One region of the Luteimonas sp. MC1782 genome, then DNA from elsewhere that is predicted to be linked to it. Evidence: predicted binding sites of a transcription regulator. Region 1 holds the regulator's gene; the other holds the start of a gene.
What was found. The regulator HrcA, encoded in region 1, represses chaperone genes, less so after heat shock. The targets are predictions, from matches to a motif close to TTNGCACTCNNNNNNNNNGAGTGCNAA.
Positions count from the first base shown of each region.

Region 2: rpoH (RNA polymerase sigma factor RpoH) is a predicted target of HrcA. The motif match lies at 1,735-1,761, and genes of this name have one in related genera.

Region 1 covers NZ_JACJFT010000001.1:561,272-565,862, forward strand. The annotation lists gene recN (DNA repair protein RecN) at 1-1,341, opposite strand, end outside; gene hrcA (heat-inducible transcriptional repressor HrcA) at 1,431-2,513, shown strand; gene grpE (nucleotide exchange factor GrpE) at 2,519-3,022, shown strand; gene dnaK (molecular chaperone DnaK) at 3,123-4,591, shown strand, end outside.
Region 2 covers NZ_JACJFT010000002.1:220,997-225,587, forward strand. The annotation lists gene H5368_RS10455 (response regulator) at 1-226, shown strand, start outside; gene ung (uracil-DNA glycosylase) at 223-930, shown strand; gene H5368_RS10465 (sulfotransferase family 2 domain-containing protein) at 927-1,619, shown strand; gene rpoH (RNA polymerase sigma factor RpoH) at 1,772-2,647, shown strand; gene zupT (zinc transporter ZupT) at 2,697-3,503, opposite strand; gene H5368_RS10480 (NYN domain-containing protein) at 3,626-4,516, shown strand; gene H5368_RS10485 (primosomal protein N') at 4,580-4,591, opposite strand, start outside.

The DNA of each region.
Region 1 (4,591 bases):
CAGCGCGGCGACTTCGATGGCCAGCGAAATGCGCGACAGTTCGCCGCCGGATGCGACCTTGCGCAGCGGTCGCGGCGGCTGCCCGGCATTGGCCGACACCAGGAACTCGACGCGCTCGGCGCCCTGCGCATCCGGAGCGTCCCCGGCGGTGGGTTCCAGCGCGACTTCGAATCGCCCGCCGCCCATGCCCAGTTCGCCGACGAGCGCGGTGGTGGCGACAGCCAGTGCCTTGCCGGCGCGCGCGCGCGCCTTGCCCAGTGCCACGGCGGCCTTGCGCCAGGCCTCCGCGGCGGCATCGATCTCGGTGCCCAGGCTGCCGAGGCGCCGCGCTGAGGCGTGCAGTGCCTCGTGTTCGGCGGCCAGTGCGTCACGCTGCGCGGCGAGCCCTTCGGGTGCCACGCGGTGCTTTCGCGCCAGGTCGTGCAGGCGCGCGAGGCGGCGCTCGTGGTCCTCGAGCTGCGCGGGGTCGAGGTCCAGGTCGGCGCGGATGCGGTCGAGCAGGATCGCCGCCTCGTCCAGCTGGATCGCGGCACCCTCGAGCATGGATTGCACCTCGCCCAGGCGCGGCTCGTGGTCCTGCAGCCGCGCCAGCCCGCCGCGCAGCTGGTGCAGCTCGGCGGGCAGCGCGCCGTGGCCGTCACCGAGGCGGGCGAGGGCGACGTCGCAGGCGTCGACCAGGGTGGTGGCATGGGCCTGGCGGCGATGCGCGGCGGCGAGCGCGCTGATGGCGTCCGCATCCAGGTCCTCGCGCTCGAGTTCGCCCAGCTGGTGGCCGAGCCAGTCGATGCGGTCGGAGACATCCCCTGCGGCGGTCAGTTGCTCGCGTTCGCGCAGCAGCGCGGCCCAGCCGCGCGCCGCGGCGGCCACCGCGGCCAGCAGCGCCTCGTGGCGGCCGAAGGCGTCGAGCAGGGCGAGCTGGCTGGCGCGCGACAGCAGCGCCTGGTGCTCGTGCTGGCCATGGATCTCGACCAGGTGAGCCGCCAGCGCGGCCAGTTGCGAGAGCGTGGCCGGGCGTCCGTTGATCCACGCCCGCGAACCGCCATCGGCGCGCAGGGTGCGGCGCAGCTGGCAGGCCTCGCCGTCGTCGAACTCCTGTTCGCGCAGCCAGGCCTGCGCGGCCGGCGAGCCGGCGAGGTCGAAGTCGGCGTCGAGCTCGGCGCGCTGCGCGGCATGCCGGACCATGCCGCTGTCGGCGCGCTGGCCCGACAGGAAGCCGAGGGCATCGACGAGCAGCGACTTGCCGGCGCCGGTCTCGCCCGACACCACGGTCAGACCGGCCCCGAACTCGAGCTCGGTGGCGGCGACGACGGCGAAATCCTTGATGGAGAGGCGCTTGAGCATGGGACGCGATTGTGCCGCGAGGGACGGCAGGCTGCCATCGCCGCGTCGCAGCGCTTGCGACTCGGAGCCGGGCGACATATACCCCCGGGATGTCCCGACGCCGCGATGACCCCCTCGATGCCCGCGCACGCCAGCTGCTGCGCACCCTGATCGCGCGCCACATCCGCGATGGCGAGCCCGTGGGTTCGCAGACCCTGGCCCGCCACGCCGGCCTGGATGTCAGCCCGGCGACCATCCGCAACATCCTCGCCGACCTGGAGGAGGTCGGGCTGCTGGCGGCACCGCACGCGTCGGCCGGGCGCGTGCCCACGCCGCAGGGCTACCGCGTGTTCGTCGACTCGCTGCTGCAGCTGAGCCCGCTGCAGGAGCCGGAACTGGCACGCCTGCGCGGAGAGCTGGCAACCGGCGGCGGCACGCAGTCGCTGCTCGGCAGCGCGTCGGAGCTGGTCTCGGCGATGACCCGGTTCGTGGGCGTGGTCAGCGTGCCGGGACGCGGCCAGTTCGCGTTCCGGCAGATCGATTTCGTGCCATTGGACGGCCAGCGGGTGATGGCGATCGTGGTCTTTGCCGACCATGAGGTGCAGAACCGCATCGTGCTGACCCGGCGCCCCTACGGCCCGGCCGAACTCGAACAGGTGGCCAACTACCTCAACGCCAATTTCGCCGGCCGCCCGCTGCACGAGATCCGCGCCACCCTGGTCAGCGACCTGCGCGCCGCGCGCAGCGAAATGGAGGGCCTGCTGCGGGCGACCACCGAAATCGCCGAGCAGGTGCTGGTGCCCGGCGACGAGGACGTGGTGGTCTCCGGCCAGGCGCGCCTGCTCGGGGTGCAGGACCTGGCCGACGTCGAGCGCCTGCGCGAGCTGTTCGACGCCTTCGCGCAGAAACGCGAAATACTGCAGCTGCTGGAGCGCACGGTGAAGGCACCGGGCGTGCGCGTGTTCATCGGTGAGGAGACCGGGCTGGCGCCGCTGGCCGGCATGTCGCTGGTGACCGCTCCGTACGGGGCAGGGGGGCGCGTACTGGGGGTGCTCGGGGTCATCGGCCCCACGCGAATGGCCTACGACCGGGTGATTCCGGTGGTGCAGGCCACCGCCGACATGCTGGGCAATGCCTTGAATCCGGAGCCGCCATCCCCACAAAGTGCGGACCGCGACACTCCCGGACCCTGACAGCGATGACCAACGAACAGACGCCCGACGATACCCTCGAGGCCGCCGACACCATTCCGCACGACGAACTCGAGGCCCTCCGCGGCGAGCTCGAGCAGCTGCGCGCGCAGTCCCTGGTGGAGCGTGCCGACCTTGACAACCAGCGCAAGCGCCTGCAGCGCGATGTGCAGAATGCCTGCCGGTTCGCCAACAAGCAGTTGCTCGGCGACCTGCTGCCGGTGTTCGACAGCCTCGACGCGGCGCTGCTCGCGGGCGCGGCCGACGATCCGATGCGCACGGGCATGGAGCTGACGCTGCGCGAACTGCTGCGCGTCACGGCCAGCCAGGGGCTGGTGCAGCTCGCGCCGGCGCCGGGTGATGCGTTCAACCCCGACCAGCACCAGGCGATGAGCGTGGTGGACGCCGCAGGCGTTCCCGCCGGCGCGGTCGCGCAGCTGTTCCAGAAGGGCTACCAGCTCAACGAACAGCTGCTGCGCCCGGCGCTCGTCGCCGTGGCCCGCGACGACTGAATCCGCGCCCCCGGCGCTTGAAGGCGCCCGCCGCGTCCCCAGATAGCAGTCATCGGCGGCTTGCCGCCCCCCAGACAAACCTCAAAGAGGCATACATCCCATGGCAAAGATCATTGGCATCGACCTGGGCACGACCAACTCGTGCGTGGCGATCATGGACGGCGGCAAGGCCCGCGTCATCGAGAACAGCGAGGGCGACCGCACCACGCCCTCCGTCGTCGCCTACACCAAGGACGGCGAGGTGCTGGTGGGTGCGTCGGCCAAGCGCCAGGCGGTCACCAACCCGCAGAACACCTTCTACGCGGTGAAGCGCCTGATCGGCCGCAAGTTCACCGACGCCGAGGTGCAGAAGGACATCGGCCTGGTGCCGTACGCCATCGCCCAGCACGACAACGGCGACGCCTGGGTCGCGACCAGCGACGGCCGGAAGCTGTCGGCGCAGGAAGTCTCCGCGCGTATCCTGGAAAAGATGAAGAAGACCGCCGAGGACTACCTGGGCGAGAAGGTCACCGAAGCCGTCATCACCGTGCCTGCGTACTTCAACGACTCGCAGCGCCAGGCGACCAAGGACGCCGGCCGCATCGCCGGGCTCGACGTCAAGCGCATCATCAACGAGCCGACCGCGGCCGCGCTGGCCTATGGCTTGGACAAGGACGGCGGCGACCGCAAGATCGCCGTGTACGACCTCGGCGGCGGCACCTTCGACATGTCGATCATCGAGATCGCGGAAGTCGACGGCGAGAAGCAGTTCGAGGTGCTCGCCACCAGCGGCGACACCTTCCTCGGTGGCGAGGACTTCGACAAGCGCGTCATCGACTACCTGGTCGACGAGTTCAACAAGGACCAGGGCATGGACCTGCGCAAGGATCCGCTGGCCCTGCAGCGCCTGCGCGATGCCGCAGAGCGCGCAAAGATCGAGCTGTCCACCGCGCAGCACACCGAGGTCAACCTGCCGTACGTGACCGCCGACGCCTCGGGCCCGAAGCACCTCAACATCAAGCTGACGCGCGCCAAGCTGGAGGCGCTGGTCGAGGACCTGATCAAGAAGACCATCGAGCCGTGCCGCACCGCGCTCAACGACGCCGGCCTGCGTGCCAGCGACGTCAACGAGGTGATCCTGGTCGGCGGCCAGACGCGCATGCCGAAGGTGCAGGCGGCGGTCGCCGAGTTCTTCGGCAAGGAGCCGCGCAAGGACGTGAACCCCGACGAGGCGGTCGCCATCGGCGCCGCGGTGCAGGGCGGCGTGCTGGCGGGCGACGTCAAGGACGTGCTGCTGCTCGACGTGACCCCGCTGAGCCTCGGCATCGAGACCCTGGGTGGCGTGTTCACCAAGATCATCGAGAAGAACACCACGGTGCCCACCAAGGCCTCGCAGACCTTCTCCACCGCCGAGGACAACCAGTCCGCGGTCACCGTGCACGTGCTGCAGGGCGAGCGCGAGCAGGCCCGCTACAACAAGTCGCTGGCCAAGTTCGACCTCACCGGCATCGACGCCGCCCCGCGCGGGATGCCGCAGGTCGAGGTGTCGTTCGACATCGACGCCAACGGCATCGTGCACGTCACCGCCAA
Region 2 (4,591 bases), on a different contig from region 1:
CCACGACGTGGTGCATGCGGTGCGCCGCGAGCTGGGCTGGTCCAAGCGCAAGCTGCCGGTGCTGGTGATGACCGGCGACGCCAATCCCGACAACCAGACCGCGCTGCTGCGCGACGGCGCCAACGACCTGGTGCTCAAGCCCATCGAGGAGCGCCTGCTGGTGACCAAGGCCCTCTTCCAGCTGCGCCTGGCGCGCACGCCGGAATCCACGGTATTCGGCGCATGATCGACGGACGCGGGCGTCTCGCTCCCTCCTGGAAGGCGCACATCGGTGACTACCTGGAACGCGACGACATGCAGGCGCTGGCCGACTTCCTGCGCACGCGCAAGGGCGCCGGTGTCCAGGTGTTCCCGCCCGCGGCCGAGATCCTTGCCGCCTTCGACGCCACGCCCTTCGAGGACGTGCGCGTGGTGATCCTGGGCCAGGACCCGTACCCCGGCGCGGGCCAGGCACACGGGCTGTGCTTCTCGGTGCGTCCCGGCGTGTCGGTGCCGCGGTCGCTGCTCAACGTCTACAAGGAAATCCAGCGCGACCTGGGTATCCGCCCTCCGGACCATGGCTGCCTGCTGCCCTGGGCGCGGCGCGGCGTGCTGCTGCTCAATTCGGTGCTCACGGTCGAGGCCGGCTGCGCCGGTTCGCACCAGCGCAAGGGTTGGGAAGGCTTCACCGACCACGTGGTCGACGTGCTCAACCGCGAGCGCGAAGGTCTGGTGTTCATGCTCTGGGGCGCCTATGCGCAGGCCAAGGGCAAGGTCATCGATGGGTCGCGCCACCGGGTGCTCCGGGCCACCCATCCGTCGCCGCTGTCGGCGCACCGGGGCTTCCTCGGCTGCGGCCACTTCTCGGCGGCCAACCGCTACCTCGTCTCACGTGGCGGCACGGCCCAGGACTGGTCGTTGCCGCCCTGCCCGGAGACCGCCATCGCATGACGTCCGCGCCGCTGCTGATATCGCTGCACATGCCGAAAACCGCGGGCACCAGCCTGGCGCAGACACTGCGCGTGGCGTTCCCGGACCCCGGCGCCTGCCAGACCGAATATGTCGACCAGCCGATGCAGTACTCGCGCTGGTGCCGCCGCTTGCGCGCACTGCGCGCCGGACTGGCCGGCCGGGGGGCACTGCCGGACAACCTGACCTGCGTGCACGGCCATTTCCTGCCGGTGAAGTTCCGCATCGCGGCCGGCGCGCGCGCGGTGCGCTACGTCACCTGGCTTCGCGAACCGGTGGACCGGCTGGCCTCGCACTACCACTACTGGGTCCGTGACTACGACGGGCTTGACCCCCGCCAGCCGTTGCGCAACCGGGTGCTGCGCGAACGCTGGTCGTTCGAGCGCTTCGCCCTCGGCGCCGAACTGCGCGACCTGTACCACGAGTACCTCTGGCGATTCGATCCGGCCGGCTTCGACTTCATCGGCATCACCGAGCGTTACGACGAGGACCTGCAGCAGATGGCGCGGCGGTTCCTGGGCGGTACCGCGGTGCCCGCATCGGCGCTGGTGAACCCGCTGCGTGGCGAGTCCGGATACGCGATCAGTCCGGGCCTCCGCCGCCGCATCGAGGCCTACCACGCCCGGGACGTGGCGCTGTACCGCCGGGTCCTGGCCGGGCGCCGCCTCTGAGCCTGGGCACGCGGGAGGCTCGGCGGGACCGGCGAAGCCTGCATCGGTGGACACAATCAATTCGATTTGCGTCCATTCATACGATGAATGGAACAGTAAGGAACTCCCGCCGCGTTCAGCAGTCGTATCCGGCCACTGCTAAGATCACTGCCATGACTGCAATCACAGCGACCGCTCTTGTCCCCAACAGCCTCCCGATCCCCAGCGCCCTGGGTTCGCTCGAGGCCTACATCGGCGCCGTCCACCAGATCCCCGTCCTCACGGTCGAGGACGAGCAGGCGCTGGCCCACCGTTTCCGCGACCAGGAAGACCTGGATGCCGCGCGCGAGCTGGTGCATTCGCACCTGCGCTTCGTGGTGCACGTGGCGCGTGGCTACAACGGCTACGGCCTGCCGCTCGGCGACCTGATCCAGGAGGGCAACATCGGCCTGATGAAGGCCGTGAAGCGCTTCGACCCCGAGGTCGGCGTGCGCCTGGTGTCGTTCGCGGTGCACTGGATCCGTGCCGAGATGCACGAGTACATCATCAAGAACTGGCGCATCGTCAAGGTCGCCACCACCAAGGCGCAGCGCAAGCTGTTCTTCAACCTGCGCAAGAGCAAGAAGCGCCTGGGCTGGTTGAACGCCGAGGAAGTGCGCGTCGTGGCCGAGAACCTCAACGTCTCCGAGCGCGAGGTCCTGGAGATGGAGTCGCGCCTGTCGGGCCGCGATGTCGCCTTCGACGCGCCATCCGATGATGACGACGACCACGCGCCGCCGTCGCCGGCCGCCTACCTCACCGCACGCGAGGATGACCCGTCGCAGGCCTACGAGCGCCAGGACAGCGAGGACAACCAGCTCGCGCTGCTGCGCGAGGGCCTGGGCCGGCTGGACGCGCGCTCGCGCGACATCGTCAAGCGCCGCTGGCTGGACGATGACAGCAAGGTCACCCTGCAGGAACTGGCCGACGAGTACGGCGTGTCGGCCGAGCGCATCCGCCAGGTGGAGGCGAACGCGCTGAAGAAGATGAAGGCGCTGTTCGCGGCCTGATCCGCGCGTTCGGCAGTCGTCATGCATGAGGCCCGCGCAAGCGGGCCTCTCACCATTTGAACAGCACCAGGCTCAGCGCCAGCACCGCCATGCCGGCGACCAGGCCGTACACGGTCTCGTGGCCTTTCGAATAGCGCTTCGCCGCGGGCAGAAGTTCGTCCAGCGCCAGGAATACCATCACGCCGGCGATGATGCCGAACACGCTGCCGAAGACCGCATCCGACAGCCACGGCCGCAACAGCGCATAGCCGATGATGGCGCCGAGCGGCTCGGCCAGGCCCGACAGCAGGCAGGCGCCGAAGGCGTAGCCCTTGTTGTTGGTGGCGAAGTACACCGGCACCGCGATCGCGATGCCCTCGGGCACGTTGTGGATGGCGATCGCGAACGCCAGCGGCAGGCCCACGCCGGGGTTTTCGAGGGTGGCGAAGAACGTCGCCAGGCCCTCCGGGAAGTTGTGAGCGGTGATCGCCAATGCGGTCAGCAGGCCGACGCGCTTGATGTAGGCGGCGTTGTGCTCGCGGAAGAACGGATCGTCGACCTCGAGCCGCTCGTGCGGATTGGGCACCAGGTGGTCGACCAGCATGATCAGGCCCACGCCGGCGAGGAAGGCGAACGTGCCGTAGGAGTAGCCCAGGCGGTCGCCGTAGCCCTGGCTGAAGGACCACACCGCCTTGTTGAGGATTTCCGACAGGGAGACGAAGACCATCGCACCGCCGGCAAACGCCAGGCCGAACGCCAGCAGCCGGGCGTTGGGCTTCTTCTGCGCGAACACGAACAGGCTGCCCAGACCGGTCGCAAGGCCCGCACCCGTGGTGACCGCCAGCGCGATGAGCAGGTTGGCGGTGGGGATTTCCATGGGTGCTGGATCCTGGGCGGTCGCGCCATCCTAGCCGAAGCCCCCGCACGCGGATACGCGGGCATCGCGGCGCGTCGGGCATCATGCGCCATCGCGCCGGGCGCGCTCCAGGGACAACCGACATGGCCGAACACGAGAAGCGCATCGCGGTGCTGATCGACGCCGACAACGCGCCGGCGGCGAAGATCGACGCCATCCTCGCCGAAGTGGCGCGCCATGGCGTGGCCAACGTCCGCCGCGCGTATGGCAACTGGAAGAGCCAGCACCTCGTCAGCTGGGAGAAATGCCTGCACACCTACGCGATCCGCCCGATCCAGCAGTTCGCCTACACCACGGGCAAGAACGCGTCCGACATGGCGATGGTGATCGACGCCATGGACCTGCTGTACGCCGGCAACCTCGACGGCTTCGCCATCGTGTCGTCGGACGCCGACTTCACGCCGCTGGTGATGCGCCTGCGCAATGACGGCGTGGCGGTGTACGGCTTCGGCCAGGAGAAGACGCCGGAGCCCTTCGTCAAGGCGTGCTCGACCTTCCTCTACCTGGAAAAACTGGGCACGCCGGATGAGGACAGCGGCGACGCCCGCCCGGCGCCGTCGCCGGCGCAGCTGCAGCACGATGCCGACCTTGTGCGCCTGCTGCGCGGCGCGGTCGACGCCACCCAGGGCGAGGACGGCTGGTCGAAGCTGGGTGCGGTCGGCAGCCATGTCGGCAACCAGGGCTCGTTCGATTCGCGCAACCACGGGTATCGCAAGCTGAGCGACCTGATCGAGGCGATCGGCCTGTTCGAGGTGCGCCGCCAGGGACAGGTGATCGAGGTGCGCAACCGCAGCGGGCACGGCGGCCGCCGCGGCGCATCGAAGACGGTAGCAAGCGCCGGGGTGGCCGTGTCCGAAGCCAGGACGGAGCGCGTCACCAGCGCGCCGGCCAAGACGGCCAAGGCCACAAAGGCCACCAAGACCACGAAGGCCAGCGTCCGGCCGGGCCGGGGTCAGCCTGGAGCCAAGGGCTAGAGCCAAGGGCGACTCTCGCGAAGCGGGGATGATGCGCGAAGGAGGGCAGGCAAACTTCCGGGTTCAATAAAGGTC